Regions from separate parts of the Janthinobacterium sp. GW822-FHT07A03 genome, predicted to be linked through region 2. Evidence: predicted binding sites of a transcription regulator. Region 2 holds the regulator's gene; the other holds the start of a gene.

Region 1 (9,002 bases), on a different contig from region 2:
CATGCCGGCGTTGTCCGTCACGCGCGCCGCCAGCGGCGGCACGGGCTGCAAGCCCTGCGCGCTGGCGGGCAAGGCTGTCCACAGCAGCAGCGCCGTCGCCAGCGCCGCCAGATAAGACCAGGCTTTCATCTTATTTGCCGAAGTTGACGGTCGGCGCGGTCGAAATGGCTTTTTCGTTTTCCACCGTGAACGACGGCTTGACCTTGTAGCCGAAGATCATCGCCGTCAGGTTGTTCGGGAAGCTGCGCGCATGCACGTTGTAATCTTGCACGGCGGTAATGTAACGCTGGCGCGCCACGGTGATGCGGTTTTCCGTGCCTTCCAGCTGCGACTGCAGGTCACGGAAGCTGGTGTCGGCTTTCAGGTCAGGATATTTCTCGGACACCACCATCAGGCGCGACAGGGCCGACGACAGTTGCCCCTGCACTTGCTGGAATTTTTCGAAGGCGGCCGGGTCGTTCAGCACTTCGGGCGTGATCTGGAAACTGGTGGCGGCGGCGCGCGCCTTGGTCACCGCTTCCAGCGTTTCGCGCTCGTGCGTGGCATAGCCCTTGACGGTATTCACCAGGTTGGGGATCAGGTCGGCGCGGCGCTGGTACTGGTTGACCACTTCGCCCCAGGCGGCCTTGGTGGCTTCGTCCTTGCTCTGGAAGTCGTTGTAGCCGCAGCCCGTCAGGATGCCGGCCAGGACGGTGACGCTCAGCGCCAGGCGCAGCCATTTGGTGAATTGATTGGTGATTTGCATGATGGGTTCCGTGCTGAGTAAGGGAGGTGAGGCAAATATACCTGAAACGGCCCGCCATGTCGGTTTAATAAGCGCCTGCCGCCGCCTCAGGCTGCCTTGACAGGTCCGCGCCGCGTTACAATACGGGGTTTGCAACTGAATAGAGAAGGTGTGCCGTGAATTTCATCAATAAATTATCCGCCGCATGGACGGCCAATAATTCCCTGCTGTGCGTGGGCCTGGACCCCGACCTGGCGAAACTGCCGGCCGAGCTGCGCGATTTGCCTGATGGAATCACCACCTTTTGCACGCGCATCATCGATGCCACGGCCGACCTGGCCTGCGCCTTCAAGCCGCAGATCGCTTATTTCGGCGCACTGGGCGCGGAAAAGCAGCTGGAAGACATCTGCCGCTACGTGCGCGAAAACTATCCGCACATCCCCCTGATCCTCGACGCGAAACGGGGCGACATCGGCGCGACAGCCACGCAATACGCGCGCGAAGCGTTCGAACGCTACGGCGCCGACGCCGTCACCGTGAACCCCTACATGGGCGAGGATTCGCTCGACCCCTACCTGGCGTGGAAAGACCGCGGCGTGATCATCCTGTGCCGCACCTCGAACCCGGGCGGCTCGGACCTGCAATTCCTCGACACGGACGGCGTGCCCCTGTACCAGCGCGTGGCGCGCCTGGTGGCCGAGAAATGGAACAAGAATGGCCAGTGCGCGCTCGTCGTCGGCGCCACCTTCCCTGAAGAACTGGCGCAAGTGCGCGCCATCGTGGGCGACATGCCGCTGCTGGTTCCCGGTATCGGCGCCCAGGGCGGAGATATTGCCGCCACCGTCGGCGCGGGCCAGACGGCCAACGGCATGGGCATGATGATCAGCTCTTCGCGCGCCATCATCTACGCCACGCCGCAAGCGGGCGAAGACTTCGCCGACGCGGCGCGCCGCGTGGCGATCGAGACGCGCGATGCGATCAATCAACACCGTGCAGCGTAGGTCGGATTAGCGGCGACGCCGCGTAATCCGACAACACCAGTAACGTCAACAATGTTGTCGGATTACGCGGGGCCTTGCCCCGCTAATCCGACCTACCCAGCCTGGTCCTTCAGTCGCGCATGGGCGCCACCATCTCCGCATAGTCGTACAGCTCGCCCAATATCTCTTCCCCACGCTCATCGACCGATTCCGACAGCACGTCGATTTCCGTAAACAGCATCTCGATGGTGCGGGCGCCGCCGTCGCCGTCGAACAATCGGGCGGCGCGGTGCTGTTCCCAGCGCAGGCTTTCCGCTTCGCTCAGGGTTTGCGGGAAATTGCGGGCGCGGTAGCGGAAAAGCAATTCCTGCAGGCGTTCGTCGGCAAACGAGGGGCGGGCCGTGGCCAGTTTGGCTGGCGTGTCGCGGCGCAAGGATTCGAGCAGGCGGCGGTCGTCGTTGCTGACGAAACCATTGTACAAATCCTCATCCACGTCCAGCGCGGTGTTCGCGCCCGGACGCTGGAACACTTCGGCCCAGACGGCATCCATGTTCGGCGCCGCGGCGGCCAGCTGGGCGTTGACCTTCGCCGCATCCACGTCGATGCCCCATTGCGCGGCCATGGCAGGCGACAGGGTCTTTAAATTGCCCACCAGCATGGGCGACTTGTTCAAATGAACGCTTTTCACGGGCAGGCGCGTCATGCCTTCCGGCATGGCATCCTTGCGCGTAAATAAACGCGTGCGGATGGTGTCGGCGTCCAGTTCGAACAGTTCGCGCGGGTCGTAGGCGCAATCCCAGACGAGGATCTCGTTTTTATTGCTCGGGTGCGTGGCCAGCGGCCAGACGACGCCCAGGCAACCCCGTTCGGCGGGGAACATGCCGGACACGTGCAGGAAAGGCTGGCGCTCGCCGGCGGCCAGGTGCATGCCCATTTCGCTGGCGACCCTGTCCTTCTTGTGCAGGGCCAGGCAGAATTCGAACAGTTTCGGCTGCTTCTGCTTGATCAGGCGGGCCAGGGCGATGGTGGCGCGCACGTCCGATAGCGCATCATGCGCCGCTTCGTGGACGAGGCCATTGGCCTTGCTCAAATGTTCCAGTCTAAAGCTGGTCTGGCCATCGTCGCGCTTCGGCCATTGAATGCCTTCCGGGCGCAGCGCGTGCGTCATGCGCACCACGTCGAGGATGTCCCAGCGGCCGCAATGGTTCTTCCATTCGCGCGCATACGGGTCGATCAGGTTGCGCCAGAACAGGAAACGCGTGACTTCATCGTCGAAACGGATGGTGTTGTAGCCCACGCCGATGGTGCCCGGTTCCGAAAAGGCCGCTTCGATGGTGGCGGCGAACTGGTGTTCGGGCACGCCCAGCTGCAGGCACTGCTGCGGCGTGATGCCCGTGATCAGGCACGATTGCGGATCGGGCAGGAAATCATTGGCAGGCTGGCAATACAGCATGATCGGTTCGCCGATTTCGTTGAGGTCGGCATCCGTGCGGATGGCGGCGAACTGGGCCGGGCGGTCGCGGCGCGGCTGGGCGCCAAAGGTTTCGTAGTCGTGCCAAAGAAAGGTCTGGTTAGTCATTGATGGTCGTTACTTGCTTGATTGTTATCTTAATTGTCCGGGCCGCTTCAGTTTTCTGAAAACCTGCCGATACTACACGAGAGGATGGTCATCATCGCGTTTCCCGCATGGTGGCATACATTGCCCGTTCAAGGAGGTCTATCGTGTCAATTCCCATCGCCGCAAGCGGCAATTCCACCCCTTCCGTGACTTCCGTCAGTACGGGTGTTGCCGGCAAGGACGATAAAGTCCAGCATGGCGTCAACGCTGAAATGAGCGTGAATGACCGCAGCAAGCTGCAATTGAACGCGTCCATCATGCAGGCGTCGCTGAACGTGTCCATCGGTTCCGAGAACGAGCCGCTGGCGCTGCTGTACAAGACGGCCATCACCAACATCAATGAAGCGCTGAAGGGCCAGTACGGCGACGATGCGATCCAGAACGCGGCGTCGCAGGACAACAGCGCCGAAGCGACGGCGAGCCGCATCGTCTCGCTGTCGACGGGTTTTTTCGACGCCTACAAGAAGCAGAACCCCGGCATGGACGACGATACGGCCCTGACCAAGTTCATGGACACCATCAGCGGCGGCATGGAGAAGGGCTTCAAGGAAGCGCGCGACATCCTGGGCGGCTTGAAAGTGCTGAACGGCGATATCGCCGGCAATATCGACAAGACGTATGAGCTGGTGCAGAAGGGCTACGCGGATTTCATCGCCGCGCACAGCAGCAAGAAGGATGACGCTGCCAAGCCGGCCGACAGCAAGGCTGCCTGATCATTATTACGCCGGAAGCGCCTGAGAATATCAGGTGCTTACGCGGTTGCGCCCGCCTGCCTTGGCGCGGTACAGCGCCGCATCCGCAGTGGCGATCAGCGCTTCGTCGTCCTGTTCCGCCGCCAGGCTGGCCACGCCGAAGGAACCCGTGATGTGCGGCAGCGCGCTGCGCATGTCGGCGAAGATAACGGCGAGCTGCATGCGCTCGCACAAGCGCTCGGCTACCCGCAAGGCCACGTTTTCGCTGGTATCGGGCAAGATCACCATCATTTCCTCGCCACCATAGCGCACGGCAAAATCCGTCGGCCGCAGGGCCGCGCCCAGCACTTGCGCGGCGATGCGCAGCGCCTGGTCGCCCGCCTGGTGGCCGTGGGTGTCGTTGAAACGCTTGAAATGGTCGAGGTCTATCATCACCAGCGACAGCGGCGAGCCGCTGGCGTGGGCAGTGATGATCATGTTCGGCAGCAAGTCGGTGAGCCAGGCGCGGTTGTACAGGCCAGTCAGGCTGTCGACCATCGACAGCTGGCGGTAGAATTCGCCCAGTTTCTGCCGCCGGCGCAGCAGGGCATTGGCGGCGCGGATGCGGAAGGACAGCAAGCGCAGCAGGTTGCGCGCCAGGCCGTTCGATTGCTCGATCAATTCCCAGACGACGGCCGCGTCGATCACCAGCAAGTCGGTTTCTTCCAGGGCGGAAATGGCGGCCAGGTTGCTTGCTTCATCGAGCACCGATTGTTCGCCCACGCTTTCGCCGGGCAAGACCTTGCTGACGGTGCCGTCATCCATGCCCGTGTGGGTGTCGGCGGCCACGGCCAGCGAACCGCGCAGGACGATGTACAGGCTGGTGCCTTGTGTGTCGGCAATGGCTTCGCCCGCTTCGAGGCGCATGACGGGGCAGGGTGCCAGCATGGCGGCCGTCTGGCTATCCGCCCCATCGCGAAATAGCTGTAAATCGCCGATGTTGCAGCCTGAAGCGCCAAAGTTGCCGATCTGTTCCACAATCACACTTTCAAAAAGCCGGCGCGCGCGAGCAGAGGGCCGGTAGCTTCATGATAGCGTAAAGCGGCCTTTGCTGTAACGGCAAAGCCTTGCCTGATGTCACTTACTGTGAGAAATACGACAATTATTTCATTGTCGTGTTAGTAAGCTGAAATGATGGTGGTTTTACTATGCTTGTTGCCGCAGACGAAAGGCGGCCCGGATGTGCAAAGGCAGCCTTGAACGGCTGCCTCAGTCTCTGGAAATCTTGCGGGGTGGGAATTACTCGGCGGTTTCTTCCGCTTCGGCCGTATCGATCACGGCATTCTTGCCGGTGGCATGGCGCTTGCTGTCTTGCAGGCGGCCCAGTGCGCTATCGATGGCGCGTTTCAGTTTGTCGGTGGCGCCGGCAACGGATTGATGCACGGTGGCGTTCTGTTCGGTCACGGCAATCGGTTGATAGCCAGCAACGCGTGCTTCCATGACGCAGCGGATATCGTCGGCGCCGCCTTTCGGGCCATTCGTGTCGCTGATGTGGACTTCGATGCGGGTCAGGTTGTCGCGGAAGCGGCTCAGTGCGCTTTCAAGTACGGATTGCACATGTTCGTTCAGTCCAGCGGTGTTGGCGATGGTGCTGTCGGTATGAATATTGATTTGCATATGCTTACTCCTGTCAATTCAAAAAAAACCCATCTCAGGCGTGCTGCGGCCTGGTTGCTGCCTCATGCACATGACCTCTGTGCATGGAACTTATCTTACTCCTCTTTCCAGTATTTCAAGAGGGTGCGCACGATTAAGATGAGCTTAACCCTACACCCAGGTCAAGTTTCCTCGCAGAATCTTTTCAAGCCGGCGTCAGCTTTATCCATTGATCAGGCCTGCGGCGATATTGATCGACAGCCCCAGCACGACCAGGTTGAAGAAAAAGCTCAGCACGGATTGCCCCAGCACGATCTGCCGCATCAGCCGCGTCTGCACGCACACGTCCGACGTTTGCACGGCCACGGCGATGGTGAAGGCGAAGTACAGGAAATCCCAGTAATCGGGATTCTGCTCGTCGTCGGGAAATTTCAGGGGGCGCAGCGCGGGGTCGGCCTGGTAGTACAGGTGGGCATAATGAAAGCAGAACAGGGTGCCGACGAGGAACCAGGAGCCGACCAGTGTCAGGATGGTCAAGCCGTAATGCAGCGCGCGCTCGTCGGGCGCCATGTCCTTCATCGAGGACAGCTGCGAGACGATGGCCACCAGGCTCATCACGGATGCGACGGACAGGGCCGACAGCACCGTGGCCGCCCGCTCATCCTGGCGCGCCGCCATGGCCTTGACCTTGTGATGGTTGGCACGCATCATCATCCAGGCCATCGTCGCCAGGTAGAACCAGACGGCCACGTTCCACGCCGTCAGCAGACGCGTCATCTGTTGCCAGGATGCGGGCAGCAGCAGGCCGGCCGCCACGCCGATGGCCGTGGCCATGCTCAGGTGGGGGCGGCTGCGGATGAAGCTGTGCAAGGGAAGCGTGATTTTCATGGTGCAAGTTCGTCAGTGGGAATAGCGCATCTTAGCCCTTAAGTGCCGGCTCCGGTGGCCGTCCTGCGGCCGCTTCCTTCTCGTGGTGGGGGAAACGGTCCATGCGCGACAGCACGGGGAACAGCACGGCCCACACGCCCGTCACGGCCAGGGTGGCGGCGCCGCCGAAGAGCACGGCGCGCACGAGGCCGAACCAGCCGGCCGTCAGGCCCGATTCGAATTCGCCCAGCTCGTTCGAGGCGCCGATGAAGACGGCATTCACGGCGCTGACCCGGCCGCGGATCTCGTCCGGCGTCTCGAACTGCACCAGCAGGTGGCGGATGTAGACGCTGACCATGTCGCCGGCGCCCATCAGGAACAGTGCCGCCAGTGCCAGCGGGAAATAACTGGTGCTGCCCAGCACCAGGGTGCCCAGGCCGAACACGGCCACGCCGCCGAACATCCAGGCGCCCACCCGGCGCGTGATGGGGAAGATGGCCAGAATGATCGAGCACAGGGCGGCGCCCGCGCCCGGCGCCGTGCGCAGCAGGCCCAGGCCGCCGGGGCCGATATGCAGCACGTCATGCGCGAGCGCCGGCAGCAGGGCCGTGGCGCCGCCGAACAGCACGGCAAACAGGTCGAGCGAAATGGCGCCCAGCACGATGGGTTTCGACCAGACGAAACGCAAGCCTTCGAGCAGGGTGTGCCAGCTGACGGGTTCGCGTTTCACCACTTGCGGCGCCGGCGTGGTGGCGCGCATCAGCAGCACGGACAGCACCAGCAAGGCCGACGAGATCAGATACACGACCTTGGGGCCGAAGTAATACAGCAAGCCGCCCAGGGTAGGCCCGAGGATGATGGCCACGTGCGAGCTTGAGGAACTGAGCGCCACGGCGCGGCTGAAGTGCTGCGTGGGCACCATGTTGACCAGCACGGCTTGCGTGGCCGGCATCATGAAGGCGCGCGCGCTGCCGAACAGCACCAGCACGGCAAACACGGGCCAGACGATGGAAATATTGCTTAAGGTGAACGCCAGCAGGGCCAGTGCGCAGGCCAGCTGCGCCGCCAGGCACCAAGCGATGATGTTGCGGCGGTTGTAGCGGTCGGCCACGTGGCCGGCCGGCAAAATCAAGACGAGGAAGGGCGCGAACTGCGCCAGGCCGATCAAGCCCAGGTCGAACAGGCTGCCCGTGATCTGGTACACCTGCCAGCCGATGGCCACGCTTTGCATCTGCACGGCCACGGTGCCCAGCACGCGGGCGGTAAGATAAAAGGCGAAATTGCGGTGACGCAGGATACTGAAGCCGTTGCCGGCAGAGGCGAGAGACATGAAATTTCCAGGAAACAGCGGGGTGGAGCGGCAGCGGATGCCGCAGCAGCAGCGCCCCGCTGTCTGGAAGGTGATGCTTACTTGGCCAGATCCGCTTCGCTGGTGAAGGCGTCCGCGTAGAACTCGTCGGCTGGCAGCTGGCACTGCTGCACGAAATCGCGGTGGGCCGCATCGACCATCACGGGCGCGCCGCAGGCATACACCTGATACGCGGACATGTCCGGCAAGTCGGCGATGACGGCCTGGTGCACAAAGCCCGTGCGGCCGCTCCAGGCGTCTTCCGGCAAGGCTTCCGAGACGACGGGCACGTAGGTGAAGTGCGGCAAGTCGGCGGCCCACTGGCGGCACAGCGCATCCATGTACAGGTCGTGCGGACGGCGGCCGCCCCAGTACAGGGTGACCGGGCGCGTGGAGCGCTCGCTGATCATGTGCTCGACGATGGCTTTCAAGGGGGCAAAGCCAGTACCCGAGGCCAGCAGCACGACGGGCTTGTCGGAATCTTCGCGCAGGAAGAAGGTGCCCATCGGGCCTTCGAAGCGCAGGATGTCGCGCTCTTTCATGCTGCCGAACACCTGGTCGGTAAACAGGCCGCCCGGCAGGTGGCGGATGTGCAGGGTCACGGGACCGCCGTCGGCGGGCGCGCTGGCCATGCTGTAGCTGCGGCGTTTGTTGTCGCGCAACAAGATTTCGATATACTGTCCGGCGCGGTAGTTGAGGCGCTCGCTGGCTGGCAACTGCAGGGTCAGCACGACGACGTCGGGCGCGACTTTTTCAATCGTGGTCACGCGCGACGGCATTTTCTTGATCGGGTAGTCGCTGCTGCCCGCCACTTCGCGCGCTTCGATGACGAGGTCGGCGTCCGTGGTGGCGCAGCAGAACAGGGAAAAGCCGGCCGCTTCCTCTTCCGGCGTCAGGGCGCGCTGCTGGTGCGCCTTGTGCTGGACGGTGCCGGCAAGCACTTTGCCCTTGCAGGAACCGCAGGCGCCATTTTTACAGCCATACGGCAAGCCCACGCCGGCGCGTATTGCCGCCGCCAGCACGGTTTCGTCCGCTTCGCAGCTGAACTGGTGGCCGCTGGGCTGAACAGTAACTTGAAAAGTCATACAATCCTTGAGATGAAAAATATGTTAATGCACTCTTTGCGCAAGCCCTCAGG
Region 2 (9,002 bases):
GTGCCGCCCGAGCCGCACTGCGTGCGCAGCTGCTTGCCCAGCAGGGCCAGGGCGATGGCGTCCAGCGGCAAGCCCTTGACCACGGTGACGCTCTTGCCGCCGCGGCCCTTGGTCTGGCGCGACACGCGCACCACGCCGTCGCCCACGGGCGCCGTCCTGGCTTGCGCCTTGCAGGCGCATTGCGCCAGCGGCTGGCGGCATGCGGGACACATGCGGCCCGTTTCGGTAGAGTAGACGAGACCGCCCTGGGAGCTGCTTTTCATGATGAAGAAATAAAAGATAGAAGGCCGCGATTGTACCAAGCGGGAACAGAATCAGGCTCCCACCCGCCCCATCCGGCAACGCGCGGCCGCCTGCACTATCAACGCAAGGTGACGAACACGGGATTCGAATAGAACCACAGGCTGCGGTAATTGCGGTCGTTGATGTCGTTAAAACGCTGGGTGCTGTCCGTCGTGCCCGTGCGCTGGTCGGCCAGCGGCTCGCCGCCCTGCGTCAGGCCCGCGACATCCGTACCCAGATTGGTGCCGCGCAGACGGAAATACTGGTTCTTCGTTGCCGTCGTTTCGTAGCTTACGCTGGCGTAGCCGTCGGCCCCGACTTTCCAGTCCGCGCTGGTGAAGCGCTTGAGCACGCGCGTGCTGGCATTGCCGGCAACATTGTAGGCCGGCGTGCCCGCCACCGCCTTCGCGCCCACATCGCCGACGATCAGGTCGACATGGTCGACCACGGGCCTGACGCCGGCAGCCACGCCGCTGTCGACGGGCTTTTCGTAGTTGTTTTTGGACGGGCTCCTGAAGCGGATGGTGATCGTGACTTTCTCGCCGCTGCCCACCTTCAGCTCGCCGCCCATCTCCTTGCGGTCGTCCTTGCTGGCGAGGTTGAAATCGAGCGCATTGATCAGGTCGCCGTAAGTCGAGAACATCTTGCCCGAACGCAATCCGGCCAGCAAGTCCTTCGCCAGCGGGGCGCCCTGCGCGCCGTTGAACACATAATTCTTCGCATACTCGCCGGGAAAATAGCCGCTGCTGTTACCGCCGACGATCTTGAAGTGGGTATCCGAATCGGTCAGGTTCCAGATGCGGCGCCCCTCGCCCAGCAGCGCATCCCATGGCCCGCCCAGCTTGGCCACCACGTAATCGACGCCCCCATACACGCGCAGCAGCGCATTCTCGTCCGTGTAGGCGGCCGTGTAGCCACCCCGGTCCGGTTCCATCTGGTTGCCGACCATGCCTTCGATGGCGAACATGATGTTCGGCGCGGCATCGTTGAAGGCGCGCAAGTCGGCGATGCTGTAGCTGCCCTTGTTGCGCGACGGATGGTTGATGACGGCGTAGCTGGTCTCCGGATAGTTCTGCTTGAGCCAGTTGATCGCTTGCAGCGCATCGGCAGCCGTCTTGTTGTAGCGGGTATCGCCGTATTTGGCTTTCCATGCGGCAACATCGGCAGCATCGAACATGGCCGCGTCGCGCGTGGTGAACAGGTATTCGAATTCCTTCATGCCCCGGGTGCTGGCAGCCAGTTTGTCCACCCCTTCGAACAGGCCGATGCCGATGTGGTCGTGGGTCGGCATGTCCCACTCGAAGCCGGAGAAAATCAGCTTGTCGGCGTAGCTGCCGCCCGCCTGCAAGGCCTGCACGCGCGGAATTTCATAACGCCCGGCGCCGATGGACATGGGAATCGGCGCCGCCAGCGGCGCGCCCAGCGCGTCGCGCGTGGAGACGCGCAAATGGTTCGACAGCGCCATCCAGTCGAGGCCATACGTGGTAAAGGCCTTGGCCAGCACCTTGTCCAAGGTCTGGCTGACATCGGCGTCGGCCGATTGGGTGGTATGGGTGTGCAGGTCGCCGGCGATCCAGCGGCCGGCCGGTAGCGGCGGCACGCTGCCGGCCGGGTTGCTGTCGCCGCCGCAGGCGGCAACACTCAACAGGATGGCGATGGCCGAAGCAAGCAATGTTCTGGAGTAAGACATGGGATGGACCTGGAAGCTGAAAAGAAGGGCGACAGCCTAGCATTCCAGTATGACCAGCAAATGACATGCCCCACGCCCTGCCGGCCCGAAAAACCCGTCCTAGCTGGCCGGCGGCGGCGTCGGCACTTCCGTCACCGTCTCGGGGATACCGGACAAGATCGTCACGGCAACCCGGCGGTTGCGCGCGCGTCCTTCCGGCGTGGCGTTGGGCGCCACGGGGATGTTGTCGGCGTGGCCCACGGCCGTCAGGCGCGACGCCTGCACGCCGCTGGCGATGAACAGGCGCACCACGGCGCTGGCACGGGCGGCCGACAGTTCCCAGTTCGAGGCAAAATTGGAATTGCTGATCGGCTGGACGTCCGTATGCCCTTCCACCTGCACGTCGTGCGTGTCATCCTTGAGCAGCACGGCGACGGCGCGCAGGGCCTGGTCCGATTCCGCCGTCAGGCGCGCCGCGCCCGGGTCGAACAGCACGCTGGCATTGATTTCCACGCTGACGCCGCGGCTCGTCTGCGTCACGCGCACCTTGCCTTCCTTGGCCAGCGGCGCCAGCGTGGACGTCAGGTCCTGCGCCAGGCGCGTCATGTGTTCGCGCTCGCGGCGGATGGCTTCCGTGCGGCGTTTCAGGGCGGGGTTCGGCAGCGGAATGGCTTGCGGCGCTTCCATGATGATGGGCGGCGCGCCCTTTTCCAGGCTGAAGGCCTGGCCGATGGCGTTCTGGAAGACGCGGTATTTGCCCTCGTTGACTTGCGAAATCGCATACATGACGACGAAAAACGCGAACAGCAGGGTGATGAAGTCGGCGTACGAGATCAGCCAGCGGTCCTGGTTGTCCGGTTCCTCGTCATACTTCCTGCGCGCGCGCCGCATCATGGTCAGTGCTCGCTCAGTGCTCGTGCAGCAGGCTGGAGACGCGCTCTTCGATGATGCGCGTATGGTCGCCCGTGGCGATGTCGTACAGCACGGCGGCCGTGATTTCATACTGCACCACGCGGCGCGAGACGATGGCCTTGAGTTTATTGGCCACCGGCAGGAACAGCAGATTGGCCAGGCCCACGCCATAAATCGTCGAGACGAAGGCGACGGCGATGCCGCTGCCCAGTTTGCTCGGGTCGGTGAGATTTTCCATGACGTGGATCAAACCGAGCACGGCCCCCAGGATGCCGATGGTGGGCGAATAGCCGGCCGCCGATTCCCACACCTTGACGGCCTGGCGCTCGGCCATTTCATAGGCGGAGATTTCCACGTCGAGCAGCTGGCGCAGCTTGTCGGGCGCGATGCCGTCGACGATCATGCGCAAACCCTTGGCGTTGAAGCGGTCGGCCGTGTTTTCCATCAGGCGTTCGAGCGCCAGCGGGCCGTCGCGGCGGGCCGTCAGGCTCCATTGCCCGATGTCGCGCGCCAGCGCGGCGCGCGTGTCGGACGGCGGCAGGAAGACCCAGCGCAGCATTTCCAGGCCGCGGACAAAAGTGCGCAGCCGCGTCTGCAGCAGCACGGCGCCGAAGGTGCCGACGATGACGATGGCAAAGGCGGCCGGCTGCAGCAGGGAGGCCATCTTGCCGCCTTCCAGTGCCTGGCCGACCAGCAGGCCCGCCAGCGCCAGGAGCAGCCCGATTACGCTGGACCAGTCCACGCCTGCTCCCTCAAGGTTGCGCGCAGGCGCGCGACGGCCTGGGTATGCAGCTGCGAGACGCGCGATTCGGATACGCCCATCACCGCGCCGATCTCCTTCAGGTTCAGCTCTTCTTCGTAATACAGGCCCATGAGTATTTTCTCGCGTGGCGGCAGCGCGTCGATGGCATCGATCACGGATTGCCGGAAATCGGTATCGAGCAGGGAACGCAAGGGGTCGCTGTCCTCGTCCACGCAGTGGCGGTCGAGGAAGCTGTCATTGCCGTCCGGGTCATGAAAGTCTTCGTAGTACACCAGCTGGTGGCCGCCGCCGTCGCCCAGCATTTCCTGGTAGTCGGCCAGCGACATTTTCAGCAGTTTCGCCACTTCCGACTCCGTCGGCGGGTGGCCAAGGCGCTGCTGCAAGGTGCTCATCGCTTCCTCGATCTTGCGCATGTTCTGGCGCATGCTGCGCGGCAGCCAGTCGCTGGTGCGCAATTCGTCGAGCATGGCGCCGCGGATGCGCAGCACGGCATACGTCTCGAACTGCGCGCCATGCGTCTCTTCATAGCGGGTAATGGCATCGAGCAGGCCGATCATGCCGGCCTGGATCAGGTCATCGACCTCGACCGAAGGCGGCAATTTCGCCTTCATATGGTGCGCCAGACGCTTCACCAGCGGAATGTGCTCCGTCAGCAAATAGTCCTTGTTCGATTTCCCTTTGACCGTGTACATAGGCTGCTTATTGTTTTCTCGTCTTATCTGGTGCTACGGTTGGTATCAGGCGCTGAACTGGTGCGGGCTCCCCGTCTGGTACAAGGTGCCGCCCAGCACCGGCGCCGCCGAACGGGCCAGCCGCTCGGCCAGTCCGCGAAACGCCACCGAGGCGCCCGCCAGCGGAAACGCATCGACCACGCTGCGGCCCAGGCGCGCCGCGCGGTGCAGATACTCATCGGCAGGCACCGAACCCATCGAGGTCAGCTTCACGGCCAGGTAGCGGCTCGCCGCCTGCGCCATATTATCGTATACCACTTTTGCCTCGGATTCGGAAGCGCCGGTGACGAGAATGCCGAACGGACGGCGTCCCAGTTCCTGGCTCAGGCGCTTGATCAGGCAGTACGCCGCCTTGATCGAGGTGGCGCTGGTCGACACTTGCACGACGATATCCGACGAGGCCATCAAGGGCACGGGGAAGCAGGCGCCCTCGTCGGCCACGACGCCGTCGACCAGCACGATGCCGCTCTGGCGCGCCAGCACCTCGAAGGTCTTGCCCAGGCGGCGCAGTTCATCTTCGCCCGCATAGTCCATGCTGTCCATCAGGTGGTTGCGCGCGCCCAGGCTGGCCACGCCGAAGCCTTGCGGCACCTGGTGGATGACCTGGTTCAGGCCGCACTGCTGGCGCGCCACGTCGCGCAGGCTGGCGCCGTGCGCCAGTCCCAGCCGCGCCGCCACGCCGTCGCTGCCGCCGCTGGCGTCGAGCAGCAGCACGTCATTGCCGCCGTAGACGAGCGAAGCGCCCAGGTTGACCAGCATGGCGCCCTTGTCGTCCTGCGGCGTGGCCGAGAGGAACGTCATGACGCGCGGCTGCGGGCCGGCCAGCATGCGGCGCAAGCCTTCGGCCTGGTCGAAATCGAAATTAGCCAAGGTGCACCCCGCGCGCTTCATTGTTGCGGGCGGCCGCCTGCGCCATCAGCAGCGGCAGTTCGGCATCGGAAAACTGCGTCGCCGCCGCATCGCGCTTGAGCTTGAAGGCGCGGTCGATCAGGTAGCCGCGGTCGGCCAGGTACAGGTCTTCCGGCACGCGCTGGCCGTTCGACACATAAAACAGGTTCAGTTTCTGGCGGATCACCACGTCGAGCACGTTGCCGATCGACGCCGCTTCATCGAGCTTGGTCATGATGCAGCCGGCCAGGCCGCTGCCCTGGTAGGCGCGCACCACTTCGTTCAGCGTTTCCTGCGTCGCCGTCGAGTTCAGGCACAGCAAACGCTTCACGTCGGCGCCGGCGCCCGACAGCATGGCCACCTGTTCCGTCACCATCTGGTCGCGCTGGCTCACGCCCACCGTATCGATCAGCACCGTGTGCTTGTTCTTGAGTTCCTTCAGGGCGATGCGCAAGTCCGCCTCGTCCTTCACCGAATGCACCATCACGCCGAGGATCTTGCCGTAGATGCGCAGCTGTTCGTGCGCGCCGATACGGTAGGCATCCGTGGTGATCAGGGCCAGCTTTTCCGGGCCGTGGCGCATCACGCAGCGGGCCGCCAGCTTGGCCGTGCTGGTGGTCTTGCCGACGCCGGTCGGACCGACCAGCGCGAACACGCCGCCCTGCTCCAGCATGGCGTCTTCATTGGCCACAGTATTCAGGTTGCGGCTCAGGACCGTCTTGATCCAGCGCATGCTTTGCGCACCATCGAGACCGGCGGGCAGCTTGTCGATCAGGTAGCGCGCCAGGCTGGCCGAAAAACCGGCAGCCAGCATTTCGCGCAGCACCACGGCTTTTTGCGGCTCGCGCTGCTGCGTCGAACCCCACGAGATTTCCGCCAACTGGGTTTCCATCATGCCGCGCATGGCGCGGATTTCATTCATCATGCCGCTCATCTCGGCGGCGGCGTTTTCCTTGACGTGCGCCAGCGCGCTGGCCATCATCTGCTGCATGCGGGCCATGTCCACTGGCTCGCCGGCTGCCTGGCGCGGCGCGGCAGGACGTGGCGCAGCCGGGCGCTGGGCCGGGGCGGCCGGACGCTGCGGCGTGGCGAACTGGGTCTGCAACTGGGGACGGGGCTGGGCCATTTCGGACGCGGCCGGCGGCGAAGCCAGCGAAGCGGCATCGTCATTGGCCAGCGCGAGGATTTCCACCACGCCATCGGCCTGGCGGTTCGACAGGATCACGGCATCGGGACCCAATGCTTCGCGCACCTTGCGCAACGCATCGCGCGACGAGGCGCCCGTAAATTTCTTCACATTCATGACCGGCCTCCCAAGGCGGGGGTGGCGCAATATTGGCTGAACTGTGTGACCATCATCGACTCCTGTTGCTTGAGTGCTGTCTTCCACATGGACACAGATCACCCGGACAGTTTCCATTATTAGCGATGCTTGGAGGAAATGATCGAAGGAACAGGACGGGAAAGTACCCGTTATTCAGTTTGCCGGCAGGAAATTGATGTTTATTTGACCAAAAGCAAGGATCGAGGGTCCGTCCCGCAGGAACCGACCCCGGTGCCGATTAACACAACTACTGCGCGCCCACCAGGCTGGTGACGCGGATCGTCTTGGTTTCCGGCACTTCCGCATGCGACAGCACCTTCAACTGCGGCAAGGCGCGGCGCAGGAAGCGCGACAGCAGGGCGCGCAGCGGCGCCGGCACCAGCAGCACGGGCGTCAGGCCCAGCGCTTCCTGCTGCTGCGCGGCCAGGCCCGCCTGGTGCGCGATGGTGTCGGCCAGGCCAGGCTCGATGCCGACGCCGTCGCCGCCATTGCCCATCGCCTGCATCAGCAGGCGCTCCAGGCGGCTGTCCAGGGTCATCACGGACAGTTCGGCCGCGCCGGGGAACAGCTGCTGCACGATGGCGCGGCCCAGGGCCACGCGCACCAGCGCCGTCAGGTCGTTCGGGTCTTGCGTCTGCACCGTGTGCTCGGCCAGGGTTTCGATGATGGTGCGCATGTCGCGGATGTGCACGCCCTCGGCCAGCAGGTTCTGCAGCACCTTCTGCAGGGTGGACAGCGACAGCATCTTCGGCACCAGGTCTTCCACCAGGCGCGGCGACTCCTTGCCCAGGTGATCGAGCAAGGACTGCACTTCCGCGCGGCCCAGCAGCTCGGAAGCATGCGAGGTGATCAAATGGTTCAGGTGCGTGGCCACCACGGTGCCCGCATCGACGACCGTGTAGCCCATCGATTGCGCCTGGTCGCGCAAGCTGGCGTCGATCCAGGTGGCGGGCAAGCCGAAGGCGGGGTCATTCGTGGCCAGGCCCGGCAAGGTACCGCTGGCCATGCCGGGATTAATCGCCAGGAACTGGCCATTGAACGCTTCGCCCACGCCCACTTCCACGCCCTTGAGCGTGATGCGGTAGGCGGATGGCTTCAATTCCAGGTTGTCGCGGATATGCACGGGCGGCGCCAGGAAACCCACTTCCTGGGCGAATTTCTTGCGGATGCCTTTGATGCGCTTGAGCAATTCCCCGCCCTGCGTCTTGTCGACCAGGGGAATCAAACGGTAGCCCACTTCCAGGCCCAGGGTGTCGACAGGCATGATGTCTTGCCAGCTGGCCTCTTCCTGCTCGGGCGCCACGGTCGCTTGCGGCACTTCGGCCGGCTTCTCGGCCGCTTCCTTGGCCTGCGCGCGCTTCTTGCTGATCAGATAGGCGGAACCGGCCAGCAATGACGCCAGCAGGATGAAGACCATGTTCGGCATGCCGGGAATCAGGCCCATGCCGCCGATGATGCCGGCGGTAATGTACAGCACTTGCGGTTTCGCAAACAATTGACCGACCAGCTGGGTACCGATGTCCTGTTCGCTGGCCACGCGCGAGACGACGATACCGGCCGCCGTGGAAATGATCAGCGAAGGAATCTGCGCCACCAGGCCGTCACCGATGGCCAGCAGGGTGTAGTTTTTCAGTGCATCGGCAAAGCCCATGTCATGCTGCAGCAAGCCCACCAGCAGGCCGCCGACGATATTAATGACGGTGACCATGATGCCGGCGATGGCGTCGCCGCGCACGTATTTGCTGGCACCGTCCATGGCGCCATAGAATTCCGCTTCCTGCGCCACTTCCGTGCGGCGGCGGCGCGCTTCGTCTTCGCCGATCAGGCCGGCGTTCAGGTCGGCATCGATGGCCATCTGTTTACCTGGCATGGCGTCCAGCGCGAAGCGGGCGCCCACCTCGGCGATACGGCCCGCACCCTTGGTCACGACGGTAAAGTTGATGATCGTCAAAATGATAAACACCACGATACCGACCGTGTAGTTGCCGCCAATCAAGAAGTGACCGAACGCTTCGATCACTTTACCGGCCGCGTCGGCGCCCGTATGGCCTTCCGTCAGCACGACACGCGTGGACGCCACGTTCAGCGACAGGCGCAGCATGGTCGACACGAGCAGGATGGTGGGGAAGGCCATGAAGTCGAGCGGCTTGACCGTGTACAGCGCCGTCAGCAGCACGATGATGGACAGCGCGATATTAAAGCTGAAGAAAATGTCGAGGATGAAGGCCGGCAGCGGCAGCACCATCATCGCCAGCAGCATGATGATGATGATCGGCGCGGCGACACCCTTGCTGGCGTTGTTGCCCATTCCGCTGAGCCAGGCTGGCAATCTCAGGCCGTTCATGGTGTACTTCCTTTATTCTTGTCTGCCGCGTCTGCCGCGGGTTTGGTCTGCGATGCGGGGTCGAGCGGATCGAGCTCGGGCGGCACGTC

The links. The regulator FliA, encoded in region 2, starts transcription of late flagellar genes. The targets are predictions, from matches to a motif close to CTAAAGTTTNNNNNNNNNNNGCCGNTA.
Region 1: the regulator FliA is predicted to act here: its motif matches at 3,329-3,355, upstream of AC1RJW_RS13810 (DUF5610 domain-containing protein).

The regions. Positions count from the first base shown of each region.
Region 1 covers NZ_JBXAKW010000004.1:318,550-327,551, reverse strand. Annotated here, with positions in the region: gene AC1RJW_RS13830 (TPM domain-containing protein) at 1-129, opposite strand, end outside; gene AC1RJW_RS13825 (LemA family protein) at 131-745, opposite strand; gene pyrF (orotidine-5'-phosphate decarboxylase) at 901-1,725, shown strand; gene sbcB (exodeoxyribonuclease I) at 1,835-3,283, opposite strand; gene AC1RJW_RS13810 (DUF5610 domain-containing protein) at 3,427-4,035, shown strand; gene AC1RJW_RS13805 (GGDEF domain-containing protein) at 4,066-5,031, opposite strand; gene AC1RJW_RS13800 (HPF/RaiA family ribosome-associated protein) at 5,293-5,670, opposite strand; gene AC1RJW_RS13795 (DUF1345 domain-containing protein) at 5,872-6,537, opposite strand; gene AC1RJW_RS13790 (MFS transporter) at 6,569-7,846, opposite strand; gene AC1RJW_RS13785 (CDP-6-deoxy-delta-3,4-glucoseen reductase) at 7,924-8,949, opposite strand; gene AC1RJW_RS13780 (SDR family oxidoreductase) at 8,962-9,002, shown strand, end outside.
Region 2 covers NZ_JBXAKW010000001.1:58,951-67,952, reverse strand. Annotated here, with positions in the region: gene AC1RJW_RS00300 (translation initiation factor Sui1) at 1-263, opposite strand, end outside; gene AC1RJW_RS00295 (CehA/McbA family metallohydrolase domain-containing protein) at 362-1,972, opposite strand; gene motD (flagellar motor protein MotD) at 2,072-2,842, opposite strand; gene AC1RJW_RS00285 (flagellar motor protein) at 2,859-3,605, opposite strand; gene AC1RJW_RS00280 (RNA polymerase sigma factor FliA) at 3,587-4,318, opposite strand; gene AC1RJW_RS00275 (MinD/ParA family ATP-binding protein) at 4,364-5,227, opposite strand; gene flhF (flagellar biosynthesis GTPase FlhF) at 5,220-6,548, opposite strand; gene flhA (flagellar biosynthesis protein FlhA) at 6,817-8,913, opposite strand; gene flhB (flagellar biosynthesis protein FlhB) at 8,910-9,002, opposite strand, start outside.